Aliamphritea ceti: one gene and its partner. The protein of the gene in region 2 interacts with the protein of the main gene of each other region in a pairwise test. Links are inferred from orthologs where the notes say so. Each region holds a gene or a part of one and is shown on either strand. Other genes may lie near its edges. The genes, in order: OCU49_RS07330 and ctaD.

Region 1 (7,418 bases), 3.0 Mb from region 2 along the record:
GTTTCACCTTTTGTTAGCCATCGTTTTACCCGCCCAGCATCGCCTATGGGAGTCCGTTTTCCGTATGAATTCAGGAATACCATTGCCAGTTTTTTACCTTTAACTTCCGTCACCATTACCAGGCAACGCCCGGCAATATCTAAGTATCCGGTCTTAGTGATATCTATTGGCCAGCTGGTGCGATGTACCAGAGGGTTGGTATTACCGTAGCCAAGACGGTAGCGAGGGCCTTTGAAGTTAGCTGTGAACTGGCCGGTAGTACTGAATTCACGAAGTTTAGGGTACTTAGCCGCCGCCAGAGCCATTTTCGCCAAATCTGATGCCGTTGCTACATTGTTGGGCGATAAACCGCTTGGGTCTGCAAAGCGGGTTTGATTCATGCCCAGCTCTGCGGCCTTATCATTCATTGCCTGAACAAAGGCTTTGCTGCCACCCGGATAGTTAGTTGCCAGCGTCATTGACGCAAAGTTCTCTGAAGACATCAGGGCGATCCGCAGCGCATCTTTACGGCGCAGGCGGGAGTCTATTCGGATACGGCTGTAATAGTTATTAATGGCTTGCTTGTCAGCTTTAGTGAAGGTGATGTATTCGTTCAGATCCTGTTCGGCATCCAGAATAACCATTGCCGTCATTATTTTTGTGACAGAGGCAATCGGTACCTGCATATCGGCATTCTTTAGCAACAGCGGATCGGTTTCATTGTCAGCAAGTACAGCGACGCTGACAGAAGCAAGTTGAGGGAGTTTTTCGGAAGAGGACTGTGTACCAGCCTGAATACAAGCACTAAAAAATATAACTATTGAAAAAAGTGCTGATCGCATAGTCATTGCCTTTGAACACGTGTTAGAAATTGGGTAATGCACGTGGTGCAGTATTAATGCACAGATGTAAAAAGAAAAACGACACACCGTTCAATATACCCAATATGGTGAGTAATGAAAGATTTTGTTAAGTTTTTGTACACCGTTAAGTCTGTGTAAGACCACCTGAGAGCGAATTGGTGCCATTGCCGTTATAAAGGAAAGGTCAGACCGGTCGTAAAATATTTCAGACCAGAAATGTAGCTTTGCGTAAAATTGCCGGTTTTTATCTGCGGTTAGATATGGAGCATTACCAGTGGAGCAGATTGTCCCGTTAATTTTAGAGTCTGGCCGAACGGCCGTTGATATGGCCCTGTATCTGTTGATGCCGGTAATGGTAGTCATGCTGGCACTGATGAAGTTGCTGGAGGCTAAGGGGGTACTGGCATTCATAGCCAATCTGTTGTCACCTCTGTTACGGATATTTGGTATCCCCGGTATGGGTGTATTTGCCATCGTTAAGATTCTGTTTGTCAGCTTTTCAGCACCGATTGCGACTCTGGCGGTTATGGATAAAGACGGTACCGCCCGGCGTTCAATTGCGGCAACACTGGCTGTAGTACTGACTTTGTCGCAAGCCAATGTAGTGTTTCCCCTGGCAGCAGTGGGTCTTGATCTGGGCGTTATGATGCTGACATCTGTAGTGGGTGGTCTGGTCGCCGCCAGCGCTACCTATTACTGGTTTGCCCGACAGCCTGTCTGGGATGATGGCGATCAGAAAGACCATGCGGTAGAAGCAGAAAAGCCAGAGCCGAAGAGCATCATGCAGATTATGTCTGACGGTGGTCAGGAAGGTATTAAAATCGTTATCAGTTCGATTCCTTTACTGATACTGGCTATATGTCTGGTGAATGTGCTGAAGCTTACCGGTGCCATTGAGGGCATTACCTGGTTGTTATCTCCACTGCTGGAGTTACTGGCGTTACCGGAAGCTGCGGTATTACCTATTGTGACTAAGTTTATTGCCGGTGGCACGGCGATGATGGGGGTAACACTGGATCTGCTGGATCAGGGAGCGCTGACAGTGACGGATCTCAACCGGATTGCAGGCTTCGCTATTAATCCGTTCGATGTTGTTGGCGTAGCTATTATTATTTCTGCCGGCAAGCGGGTAAGGCAAGTCGCGAAAGCTGCCATGCTTGGAGCCGCAATAGGGGTGCTCGTTCGTGGCGTGCTACATCTACTAATTTTTTAATGTGCTTGGCAGAACTAATCACGGGGCCAAAATTTTATAAGTTAGTGTCACTGCTAACTCTGATGGGTAATAGGTTTAGTGCTTTCAATTCTTTATTTTTAATATTGTCTGATGTTGCCCAGTGTTGCCAATTAGGCGCCAGTATTGAAAAGCTGAGGAAGTTACTGCGGTAGCTATCAACTGGGTGTAAGATTTTGTCAGAAACTGAAAATAACAGCGTACTGATAAAAGACTTTAATCGTGCATATAGATTCAAAATTACCAAAAGTCGGCACAACGATCTTTACCCGAATGTCGCAACTGGCAGCCGAAAAAAATGCTATCAATCTTTCACAGGGGTTTCCTGACTTTGACAGTCCACGTGAATTACTGGAACGGGTTAATTTTTATCTGCAACAAGGGCTGAATCAGTATGCGCCGATGACAGGGGCACCTTCTTTACGTCAGGCTATTGCTGAGAAAACCCAGCGTTGCTACGACGTGCTGCCGGATGCTGAATCTGAAATTACTGTTACCAGTGGTGCGACAGAAGCCATTTTTGCTGCGATCAGTGCTGTGATTCGTCAGGGCGATGAGGTGATTGTGTTTGATCCGGCCTACGACAGTTATGAACCGGCGATAGAGCTGAATGGTGGTACGGCTGTACATTTGCAGTTGAACAGTGGTGATTTTAGTTTACCACTCGATACGTTGGCTCAGGCAATTAACACCCGTACCCGGATGGTGATTATTAACTCTCCGCATAACCCCAGTGGAGCAGTACTGAGTGAAACTGAGCTGGACGGTCTGGAAAAGCTATTAGCCGGCACCGAAATATTGCTGCTCAGTGATGAAGTGTACGAGCATATTTATTTTAATGGCAGTCAGCATCACAGTGTACTTACCCGACCTGCTTTGGCTAGCCGCAGCTTTGTGGTGTCTTCTTTCGGAAAAACCTTACATACCACCGGCTGGAAGCTTGGGTATTGCGTGGCGCCTGAGGCGCTGAGTAAGGAATTGCGTAAGGTTCATCAGTATCTGACGTTCAGTTCGGTACATCCTATGCAGTGTGCCGTTGCAGATTATCTGCAGACGCATCCGGAGCATTATCTGCAGTTGCCGGCATTTTATGAAGCCAAGCGGGACCTGTTCTGTTCACTGATGCAAAAAAGCCGTTTTAAGTTTTCGACTACGGCCGGTACTTATTTTCAGCTGATGGATTATTCAGCGATAGATGACCAGAAAAGTGATATTGAGTTTGCTGACTGGCTGACAGAGCAGGGTGTTGCGGCAATCCCCATTTCAGTCTTTTATCAACAGCCGCCGGCGCAGAAACTTATCCGTTTTTGTTTTGCCAAAGAAGACAATACTCTTGAGAAGGCCGCGGAAATATTATGCAAAATTTAGTTCAGGACGAATTGACCGTTGTACTGGTTCAGCCAGATATTAAGTGGCAGAGCCCGGCACAGAACTGTGAAATGTATGTACGCATGCTGGATGAACATTCAGCCAAGGCTGATGTGATAGTGCTCCCTGAAATGTTTGCCACTGGTTTTTCTATGGATAGCCGTAAAGCGGCCCAGAATATGGATGGTGAAAGTATCGTTTGGATGAAGCAACAGGCGGCACAGCGAAATGCTGCTGTCTGTGGCAGCCTGGCAATTATTGAGGATGGTGAATACTACAACCGGATGCTCTGGGTTGAGCCTGATGGTAGCGTTCAGTTTTACGATAAACGTCATCTGTTCCGCATGGCAGGCGAACACGAGCGTTACCAGAGCGGGGAAGGTCGTGTTGTGGTCAACTTTCGTGGCTGGGATATATTACTGCAAGTGTGTTATGACTTACGTTTTCCTGTTTATTCACGCAACCGCAATGACTATGATCTGGCGTTGTATGTGGCAAACTGGCCAGCGGTACGCCGCTATCCGTGGCGGACATTATTAGCTGCCAGAGCAATTGAGAACCTTTGTTATGTTGTTGGTGTAAACCGGGTAGGGGTAGATGCCAATCAGCTTGAATACAGCGGAGACAGTATGCTGTTGGATTTCAAAGGCGAAATTATGTGTGATGAGGTGCAGGGTAAAAGCTTCTGCGCCAGTAAAACTTTATTAAAAACAGATCTACTGGCGTTTCGGGAGCAATTCCCTGCTTATCAGGATGCCGATGATTTCACACTGACGCTGTAATTTCATTCGCCTGTTGTTGGTAAGGCTGCGTTGTTATCAGTGAAGATGACGACGCAAGCTCTTTTGGTAGGTTGCTGTTTCTGCCAGACAATCCGGATATCCTTCAAACGCGCCATGCTGATGACTATGCTGCTTGAGTCGCTGAATAGATTCCTGCAGGTTAAGGCTCAGCGGGTAATATTCAGATGCACTGCTTTTTGCCAGATCAATCAGTCGGTAGTGAATTGAGAGTAAGAAGTGTAATTCCAGATCGGTACGGCCACTGCGGCGACAACAGCCAGCAAGCCTTTGACCAGCGGTAATAAAATGTTTCAGGTGGGCAAAATCCTGCTGCTCAGTCTGGCAATCAAATAGCAACCACTCGGCGGCTTCAAAGCTACATCCCAGTACCCGAAAAGCGTCAGCCCACTGCTCTGCCTGCAAAAAAGAATCACCCTGCCGCATCCATTCATGCCAGTGACTGAGTACCTGATTTTCATCCTGAAGAAGTTGCTGGCGGTGAGTTTCGCAAAGAAAGCGCATAGTTTTAATTCCGTAAATCTAAATGATAACGATTATCATATTTATGTAATCCTCAACTGTAAAGTGACATATGTCATTTTTATGGGTCTTACAGGTATAAACGGGAAAAAATTTCAAAATGAGTTTTGTTGCATATGCAACTGACCACTTGGTAAAAGCCGTGCTTAATAGGCATGTAACAGCAGTGAACGTGCCGCTAACACCTGAAAAATCTATTATTTCACAATAGTTAAAGTGTTTAAATTTTTCTTATAACTTATTGAAATAAAGGAGATATATTGATTTTTAAGTTGTAATTCTGGCGACCTGACTAATACTTAGTGTCAACGCTGTATATGGAATGGACTCGTGTTAAGGCCTGTACAGTTTGTAGGGCAACACCTATTACAAAGTGCTGTTTGCAGGTCTTACTGAGTATGGGGGTGATGTATGTCCAGAGGACATGCTAAACATTATGAAGGTCATTATGGCCTGTCGATGTTCGGTAAAGATTTAGTGCGCCGTTGCAGCGCACATTGTGAACTGTGTGACGCGCAGGGTGTGAAGCTGTCGGTGTATGAAGTACCGCCGGTTCTGACTGAGCCTGATTATGATCACTGCATTATGATTTGTGGTACTTGTCAGAAGCAGATTATGCGGCCCAGGTTAATTGATCATAATCACTGGCGATGTCTGAATAACTCTATCTGGAGCGAAGTGGTTCCGGTCAAAATGCTGTCTGTCGCTATGCTTCGTTATATCAACCAGCAACATGCCTGGCCAGGAGCCTTACTGGAACAGGTATATCTGGATAACGATGAAGAGAAGTGGATAGAGCAGATAGAAATTTGCTGACAAAAATTTATTTTCTAACATTTCTTGCTTTAAAGCTGCGATAAAAACTGCTTATTAATCAAAGTAGGTTAAATATTAATCAGTGCCTTAGTTGGCTATTGGTTATTAGTAAATACCAAACTGATTGAATTTAGGCCTTAAGTTTGTGGAATCAGTGTCGATAAACAGACCATTGATCCACTTAATATACAGGGCCTGCACGATGGACATTTCACAGTTACCGTCCTCGAACTTATTCAGTAATCCTCTTTCTTCTGACCGGACTCCGGGGCGTAATGAACGATTAGACCCGCCGGGACAGACGCAATCTGATGAAGTATCACGTCGTGGCAGTTCGCAGGCAGTAGCTGCGTCAGAGCGTTTTACTGCTGCTGAAAGCTTTTCACTGACACTGGAAACCAAAGAAGGTGACAAAGTTACCATCGAGTTCAGTGGACAGGACAGCTTCAGAGCCAGTATTGCAGGCGTCAGTAATAACAACGGCCAGGCAGCAAGCGTTTCGTTAGAGCAGTCTTCCAGCAGTTCTTTTGGATTCAGTGTCGAGGGCGACTTAAATGCTGATGAGCTGGATGCGATAACGAACCTGGTAAAAGACATGACAGGCATTGCCAATGATTTCTTCTCTGGCAATGTACAGGATGCTTTTAATACCGCTGCTAATTATCAGATGGATGGTGCTGAACTGGCGTCTATGGACTTCCAGCTGACCCGCAGCCAGACATATACCAGCACAGCAATGTATGAAAATGTGCAGCAAATGAATGATCCTGGCTTTGGGCTGCAGGGTCTACAGCCAATACGTGAAGGCCTGACAGAACAGCTGGGTAATGCGCATCAGATTATGCAGGACGCCACTGACTTTACACGTTCACTGCTAAACAACCTGATTGAGCAGGATGGCCGTTATACCGAAGCCAGCAACAATGCTCAGCAGCAACTGCAGAATAATCTGTCGATGCTGGATTCCATGCTTGCAAACCTCGGTACCCAATCTGGGGATGAAACCCAGTTGCAAGAGGAGCCAACAGGCGAAGCCTAGGCTATGATGAATTTATCTACAGTGAAACAGACAAATTAACCGGTAACTTTTACTTAACGCCGTCCAGTCTGTTTCCGTAAACCGGAATTTTCCTGGGACTGTTGAGGGCGACAAACCTTTGATCGTTGCTTATGACCGCACATATGTGCGGTTTTTTTTTGCCTGGAATTTATAGTGGCTCCGGTTCACTGTATTCGGTATCTACATGGCTGAAAAAACTTCAGCTATTCTCAGCGGGTAATTCTTAGCGAAGTAATTTTCTGTTTGCATCAGCGGTGCCTGTTACAATGCACGAAATCTGCTTTACCTGTCAGTTAATTCAAGATTGATTCTATATGATTTCATTGCCTATCCATGATGTGCTCGACGCGCTTAAGTCTGCTTTGCTCTCCAGTACTGAGGTAATACTGGAAGCACCACCCGGTGCCGGTAAAACCACCTGTGTACCTTTAGCTTTAATAGATGAAGACTGGCTGAGTGGCCAGAAAATCATCATGCTGGAGCCTCGCCGGCTTGCTGCCCGTGCAGCGGCTCAGCGTATGGCGCAGATGTTGGGCGAAAAAGTTGGTGAAACTGTTGGTTACAGAGTGCGTCTTGAGTCTGCAATTGGTCCGGCGACCCGCATCGAAGTGGTTACTGAAGGCATACTGGTGCGGATGCTTCAAGATGATCCCAGCCTTGATGGGATCGGCTTAGTTATTTTTGATGAGTTCCATGAGCGTAATCTGGATGCTGATCTGGGGCTGGCCTTATGTTTACAGGGGCGTGAATTATTTCGGGACGAACAGCCGCTGCATCTT
Region 2 (7,497 bases):
CCAACTGGCTGCCACCAGCCGCCAAAATAGCTCAGCATGGCAAAAAATAACGGCAATACAGCTACACCAACGATTAACCAGAGACTTGATATTTTTGTCATTACTTATCTCCTTTATTAGCCGCAGTCACTTTGACTTGTTTCATCCAGCTAGCTGTACCGGAAGTTCGCCAAACAAACACAATTAAGCAAATCAGTAATGCAAAACTCATCATGAACCACTGAAACGCATAACCTATATGTCTCTCAGGTGGCATATTCACTCTCGACCAGCCTACCTGCACGCCTGCGACCAGAGGAAAGTCCATTTGCACTACCTGTGGATAAAGTTCAAACCCTAATGAATCTTTTATAGCTTGCAGATCAATCTGCTGGATACGCTGCGGCCAATACTCCTGCCACTGCGTTATTCCTAAGGAAAAACCTTTTACTGGCGTAATCAACCTACCTTGAATCTCTATATCGCCAGTAGGCAAAGCAATCTTGGGTAAGTTATTACGGTTCACATCTGCATTCAGCCAACCCAGATTCAGTAACACATATTCAGGAGACCCTTTCACTTCCAAAACAACCAGTAATTCATAACCAGCCTTTCCCTGACGAATCTTGTTATCCAAAAACATGAATTTCTGATCCAGCAAACGCCCTTTCAACTTTACCTTTATTCCATCTTCCCCAGCGTTAGTACCAATCAATCTAGGCAAATAAGAAAGTGTTGGTAAGGTTGCTTCCCAGCGGTCCAAAATCTGTTGTTTATATTCAGCACGCTCCAATTGCCAAAAACCTAATCCCAACATAACCGGTACCAGAATTAACAACACACCAAATACAACTCGCTTGCACCAACCCCAGCTATGTTCTTTACTCATATCAGTATCCCTTAAGCGGATTCCGTTTTTTTCACACGGAGTATCCAGATCATGCTGATAAAAACTGCCATTCTGATATTGCTTGCCGCGGTGCTTTACTCATTATTTTCCGGTTTGTATTTCCTCGTCCGTGATCAGGGCGCATCTCACCGAACGATACATGCACTATCTGTACGTATAACCCTAACCGTTCTGCTTCTTGCCTTACTTATTTACGGTGTTTACTCCGGCGAACTAATGATTCGCAGCCCGTTTCCTGTATCACCTAACTAATCAGAAAACATAAACAAACAGAAACAAACCAATCCAGACCACATCAACGAAGTGCCAATACCAGGACACGGCTTCAAAACCAAAGTGCTTTTCACTGTCAAAATGACCTTTAAGGATCCGTAACCAGATAATAATCAGCATTAAGGTTCCCAACGTCACATGCATGCCGTGAAACCCAGTCAAAATAAAGAAAGTAGCGCCATATATACCCGCATGAAGCGTTAAACCCAGTTCGTTATACGCTTCCGCATACTCAAGGGCCTGAAAGTAGACAAAAACAATTCCCAACAGGATTGTAATCAGCAACCAGCGCTTTATCGCACTCCGGTTATCTTGCTTCAGAGCTTTGTGAGCAAAGGTCACTGTCACGCTGGACGTTATCAACAAAACTGTATTCAGTAATGGCACATGCCAGGGATCAATAACTGCTTGCGGCCCCGGAAACAACTCCATATCAGGTGTAATAAAGAGCGGCCAGGTTGCTTCAAAGCCAGGCCATAACATGTTCGCAGTCCCTTTCTCACCTTCGCCGCCTAACCAGGGAACAGCTAAAGTGCGAACATAAAACAAAGCACCAAAAAATGCCGCGAAGAACATTACTTCTGAGAAAATAAACCAGCCCATTCCCCAGCGGAAAGAACGGTCCATTTGCGCAGAGTACAACCCCGCATGGCTCTCTTTGATAACATGACCAAACCAGCCAACTAGTATTAGCCCAAGCATTAATGTGCCGATTAACAGCATGACTAATCCCATGCCTCCACCTGCATCAGCAGATAATGCATTGATCAGATTGCCGGCACCAAAAGCCATAAGAAACAAAGCAACAGATGCAAGTATTGGCCAGCGGCTTTCTTCGGGAACGTAATAGGTTGCACTGCTCATAGTTGAACCTCCTCACTGCCTGACGCAGCGGCGAGTGCATCTTCAGGTGTAATATCGAATAAGGTATACGAAAGCGTTATAGTTTTAATATGCTCGGGAAGTTCGTCATCTAACACAAAGAGCAATGGCATTTCCCGCTGTTCTTTTGCATTCAAAGGCTGTCGTTCAAAACAAAAGCAGTTTACTTTTTGTAAATACTGAGCTGCTTCCGCCGGGGCAACGCTGGGAACAGCTTGAGCAATCATATAGCGATCAGTAGGATTAGAAGCAATATAGGCCGTTTGCTTCATTTCGCCGATATACACCTCAATGCTGGATTCACTTGGACGAAACCCCCATGGCATGCCAGCATTATTAACCGCGATCAGCTGTACCTTCACTCTTCGGTTCATATCACTGGCTACGGCTTCCTGGAGCGGACCGGTATTCAACACTTTGCCATTAATCCCAGTCACACGGCAAAACACGTCATACAAAGGCACCAGTGCAAACCCGAACCCAAACATCAGTACACAACTGAGTGTCAGACGAATAATCAGGCGACGGTGCGTTGAGGTAGGCTCAGCCATAAAGTCACCTTACTCAACTTTAGGAGGCTGACTGAAGCTATGATACGGCGGCGGTGAAGACAACGTCCACTCAAGCCCGTGCGAACCTTCCCAAACACGGTCAGTAGCTTTTTTACCGCCTTTCGCACAACAAACAATATTGTAGATAAACAACAGTTGTGAAAAGCCGAACAGGAAAGCCCCCACCGAAGCCACCATATTAAAATCAGCAAACTGCAGTGCGTAATCAGGAATTCGACGCGGCATACCCGCCAGACCAATAAAATGCATCGGAAAGAAGGTTATATTCACGCCAATAAAAGATAACCAGAAATGCAGTTTCCCCATAGATTCGTTATACATATTACCGGTCCACTTTGGTAACCAGTAATAGGTTGCAGCCATGATTGAGAAAATAGCACCGGGCACCAGCACATAGTGGAAATGTGCGACTACGAAATAGGTATCGTGATATTGAAAATCCACCGGCGCAATCGCCAGCATAAGTCCAGAAAACCCACCGATAGTAAATAGCACCACAAAAGCAACAGCGAACAACATCGGTGTTTCAAAAGTCATTGATCCCCTGAACATTGTGGCAATCCAGTTGAACACCTTCACACCTGTAGGTACTGCAATCAGCATCGTTGTGAACATGAAGAAAAGCTCGCCGATCAATGGCATACCGACAGTGAACATATGATGCGCCCAAACCACAAAGGAAAGAATCGCAATTGAAGATGTGGCATATACCATCGAGGTATAACCAAACAGTTTCTTACGGGCAAATGTTGGAATAATTTCAGACACTATACCGAATGCCGGCAATATCATGATGTAAACTTCAGGGTGCCCGAAGAACCAGAATACATGCTGGAACAATACCGGATCACCGCCACCAGCCGCATTAAAGAAACTAGTGCCAAAATGAATATCCATCAACATCATGGTTACCACACCTGCAAGCACAGGCATGACAGCAATTAGCAGGAATGCAGTGATCAACCATGTCCAGACGAACAATGGCATCTTCATGAACGTCATTCCCGGTGCACGTAAATTAAAAATTGTCGCAATGATGTTAATTGCACCCATGATGGAACTAATCCCCATCATATGTACTGCGAAAATAAAGAAAGTCACACTCGGAGGCGCATAGGTCGTTGAAAGCGGCGCGTAGAACGTCCAGCCAAAATTAGGGCCACCGCCTTCCATAAATAAAGTCATCAGCATCATGCTAAAGGCAAAGGGCAGGATCCAGAAACTCCAGTTATTCATACGGGGAAGCGCCATATCCGGCGCCCCAACCATCATCGGTACCATCCAGTTAGCCAAACCGACAAATGCGGGCATAACCGCACCAAATACCATAATCAGACCATGCATAGTGGTCATCTGATTAAAAAACTCAGGCTGTATCAGCTGCAATCCGGGCTGAAACAGTTCAGCCCGGATAGTTAAGGCCATGCACCCACCCACCATAAACATCACCAAACTGAATATCAGATACATGGTGCCTATATCTTTATGGTTAGTGGTATAAAGCCAGCGGGTTATTCCTTTAGCCGGGCCATGGTGATGATCCGTAGATGCCGTTTGCTCGAGCGTACTCATACCAGCCCCCTACTCTTCTTTCAGCTGCTTGATTTGCTGCGGTGTAATCATTCCACCAGCATTCCCCCAGGCGTTTCGCTCATAGGTAATGACCGCGGCAAGGTCGACGTCACTTAACTGCTCTCCAAATGCCTGCATTGCAGTCCCTGCCCTGCCGTGCACTACAATTCTTGCGTGCTCCAGCCCATCACCCGACATCAACGGTGTATTCACCAATCCCGGGAATGCGCCTGGTATGCCCTGACCATTTGCCTGGTGACACGCCATGCAACTGGTTTGATAAACAGCCTCACCTTTTGTGATCAGCTCCTCCATTGTCCAGGTCTGATCCGCGGCAGCTTGCTCTGCTTCCTGTGCCTGATTTTGTGAAGCTAACCATTGCTGATAATCCGCCTCACTTCTTGCATCAACAACGATTGGCATAAAACCATGATCCCGTCCGCATAACTCAGCACACTGGCCGCGATAAATTCCTGGTTCATCAATGACCGTCCAGGCTTCATTAATAAAACCGGGAATCGCATCCTGTTTAACCGCCAGTGCAGGCACCCACCAGGAATGAATTACATCATTAGCCGTGATCAGAAAGCGTACTTTTTTACCCACAGGAATCACCAGTGGCTGATCCACTTCCAGAAGATAGTTTTCACCTTTAGTTGCTTTGTTATTAATCTGATCCTGAGGTGTGGAAAGATTACTGAAGAAATCAATATCCTGATCCAGATACTGATAGCGCCATTTCCACTGATAACCAGTGACCTGAATATTAATATCCGCTTCTGATTTATCGTACATTTGAATGAGTGTTTGACTGGCAGGTACTGCCATCGCGACGAGTATTCCGAACGGAACAATTGTCCATAGAACTTCCACCCAGAGATGCTCATGAAAATGCTGAGCTTTAGCGCCCCTGGATTTACGGTGATAGATAATCGACCACAACATCACGCCAAACACCACTACCGCAATAGCGACGCAGACGTAAAAAATAATCATATGAAGATCAAATATTGCATGACTTATTTCAGTCACGCCTCTCACCAGATTTACTTCCCATTCCGCAAATACAGCTGGCGAAATGACAAACCCTGACAGCAGCAGGGCCAATCGGTTGCATCGCATACAGAGGTCTCCTTGCTACCGGATAACGGGTAAAATTAAACGGTTGTGCCTAAGGCCTTTCTTTGTTTTTTATTCTTCAGCAATTAACAACTTAGTCGAAGGAAGTATAGCAGCAGATATTCACAGGCAAGGCGACAGTCCGCCGATAACGGGATACAGAGTGGCAAGAAACACATGATAGGTTATGCCTCAGCCAGCATGGATAACGGGCCGCAGCAAAATAAGATAACGCCAGAAAAAAAGTGAAAAAAAATATCTTCACTGTTCAAAAAACAGACAAAAACAGGCTAAGAATCAACCCTTTTAAAAGCAAGTCAAAAGACTAAATATACTGTATCAACTCAGAACAACGGGCTTTAATTCGCTAGCCCAGGAAGACAACGAGTAACCAGTAGAGCATAAAAATAATAACAGCGATAAGCGCTAAACTGGATAGCAGACTCAACAGCAAAGATGGTAACGGTGAACGCAGCCTCTTATCACGCCCAGTTGATCCGGATGTACTTATATGCAGGCTGACCAACAAAAGTTTGAAACATAGCTGTGCTAATCGTTTAAACCTAAGCAACAATACCGATATAAGATTAATACTTAACATTTTACCTCCCAGCCAAAATCTTACAGGCCAGGTGCATAACGTTTAGTACTCAGCCGCTCACCTTCACCGCAACTTCAGCAGGCTATCATCTGAATAGAATATTCATTTTTGATATTTAAGGTATAGACGATATCCCAATAATACCGCCAGTATCAGCCCATAAATCAATTGTTCATAGAAGCTGGCACGAATCTGCCAAATGAAGTGCAACATCACCAAAAGACTGGCGGGATATATCCAACGGTGCAACGTTTTCCAGCGCTTGCCCAACCTTCGCATCATGGATTTAGTTGAGGTAATCCCCATAGGGATAAGGATAATTAAAGCCAGAGCACCAACAACAATATAGGGACGCTCTGTCAGTTCACGGAAGAACAAATCTGATCGCCAGCCAATCAGAAAAGTTGCAAACGCCAATAGATGTAGCACCGCATAAAATAATGCATAAAGGCCCATCATTCGGCGAAATTTAAGTGCCCAACCCCAGCCGAAAAAATGCCTCACGGGTGTGATTGCCAGGGTTATCCACAGAAAATTAATCGACCAGGTGCCCATTTCATCAACAATAAACTTGGCAGGATCCGTGCCCAGATCATTACCGAAGCCAAGCAATAGTAAGTTTGCCAACGGCCACAGTGGTAACAGAAACAATAGCCACCAACGCAGGCGCATCTGAGCGACAGAAGAGAATGGTAAATTCAGTACCATTTCTTGAGATCCATCCCCTTATACATTTGCGCAACTTCTTCGCCATAACCATTGTACGGTTTGGTATCAACAATATTCGGGGAAAGCAAAGAAGACGGTAAGCGACGTTCAGTCGCCTGACTCCAGCGAGGATGATCAACCTCTGGATTTACATTGGCAAAGAACCCGTATTCACCAGGGGCAATTATGTTCCAGCTGCTAGCCGGCATTTCCTCTACAAACTCAATCTTCACAATCGACTTTATAGATTTAAAACCATACTTCCAGGGTACCACTAAACGTAACGGCGCACCGTTTTGCGGTGGTAATGCGTTCCCATATACCCCTACTGCCATCAGTGTCAGTGGGTTCATGGCTTCATCCAGTCGTAAGCCTTCAACATACGGCCAGTCGATGGTGGAGAAAATACTATCCTGCTCAGGCATCTGCTCTTTATCAACTAAAGTTTCAAAACGAACAAATTTTGCTTTTGAGGTTGGTTCAAAGCGCTTGATCAGATCAGCCAACGGGAACCCTAACCAGGGAATCACCATCGACCAGGCTTCTACACAACGTAAACGGTAAATACGGTCTTCAAGCGCATGAGGTTTAAGAATATCTTCCAGATTGTACTTACCCGGTTTAGCCACTTCACCAGCAATTTCGACCGTCCAGGGATCAGTCTGGAAGTCCTGTGCTTTACGAACAGGATCACGCTTATCTGTACCAAACTCGTAGAAATTGTTATGCGTAATCGCGTTGTAGTAAGGCGCGGGCTCTTCTGTCGTAGAAAAAGCGTCATTTCGCACAGCAGCAGCCAACTGAGCCCGCATCCATTCAGGACCAGGATACTGCGGCAAATCGGCAGGAATATCGTACTCAAGCGCTCGCGCCAGAGATGG

Evidence for each region.
Region 1: the proteins of ctaD (region 2) and OCU49_RS07330 interact in binary tests that used the Escherichia coli proteins (3 or more experiments, as listed by UniProt). The link is inferred for Aliamphritea ceti from one-to-one orthologs.

The regions. Positions count from the first base shown.
Region 1 is NZ_AP025282.1:1,597,392-1,604,809, forward strand. The notes cover bases 1,498-4,368. They hold OCU49_RS07330 (pyridoxal phosphate-dependent aminotransferase), read left to right. Parts: upstream 1,498-2,295; coding sequence 2,296-3,441; downstream 3,442-4,368. Other genes in these bases: OCU49_RS07325 (nucleoside recognition domain-containing protein), read left to right, coding at 1,498-2,055; OCU49_RS07335 (amidohydrolase), read left to right, coding at 3,429-4,223; OCU49_RS07340 (hypothetical protein), read right to left, coding at 4,260-4,368. Outside these bases: pbpG (D-alanyl-D-alanine endopeptidase), read right to left, coding at 1-821; more of OCU49_RS07325, read left to right, coding at 1,117-1,497; more of OCU49_RS07340, read right to left, coding at 4,369-4,745; OCU49_RS07345 (phnA protein), read left to right, coding at 5,175-5,579; OCU49_RS07350 (hypothetical protein), read left to right, coding at 5,782-6,618; ATP-dependent helicase HrpB, read left to right, coding at 6,954-7,418. UniProt on the Escherichia coli protein: Shows aminotransferase activity with methionine and histidine as substrates, and to a lesser extent also with phenylalanine.
Region 2 is NZ_AP025282.1:4,640,172-4,647,668, forward strand. Bases 1,897-4,846 are described here. They hold ctaD (cytochrome c oxidase subunit I), read right to left. Parts: upstream 4,189-4,846; coding sequence 2,605-4,188; downstream 1,897-2,604. Other genes in these bases: OCU49_RS20955 (cytochrome c oxidase subunit 3), read right to left, coding at 1,897-2,026; OCU49_RS20960 (cytochrome c oxidase assembly protein), read right to left, coding at 2,023-2,595; coxB (cytochrome c oxidase subunit II), read right to left, coding at 4,198-4,846. Also shown: OCU49_RS20940 (redox-active disulfide-containing membrane protein), read right to left, coding at 1-101; OCU49_RS20945 (SURF1 family protein), read right to left, coding at 101-868; OCU49_RS20950 (twin transmembrane helix small protein), read left to right, coding at 920-1,141; more of OCU49_RS20955, read right to left, coding at 1,142-1,896; more of coxB, read right to left, coding at 4,847-5,310; protein-methionine-sulfoxide reductase heme-binding subunit MsrQ, read right to left, coding at 6,011-6,616; protein-methionine-sulfoxide reductase catalytic subunit MsrP, read right to left, coding at 6,607-7,497. UniProt on the Escherichia coli protein: Cytochrome bo(3) ubiquinol oxidase is the terminal enzyme in the aerobic respiratory chain of E.coli that predominates when cells are grown at high aeration.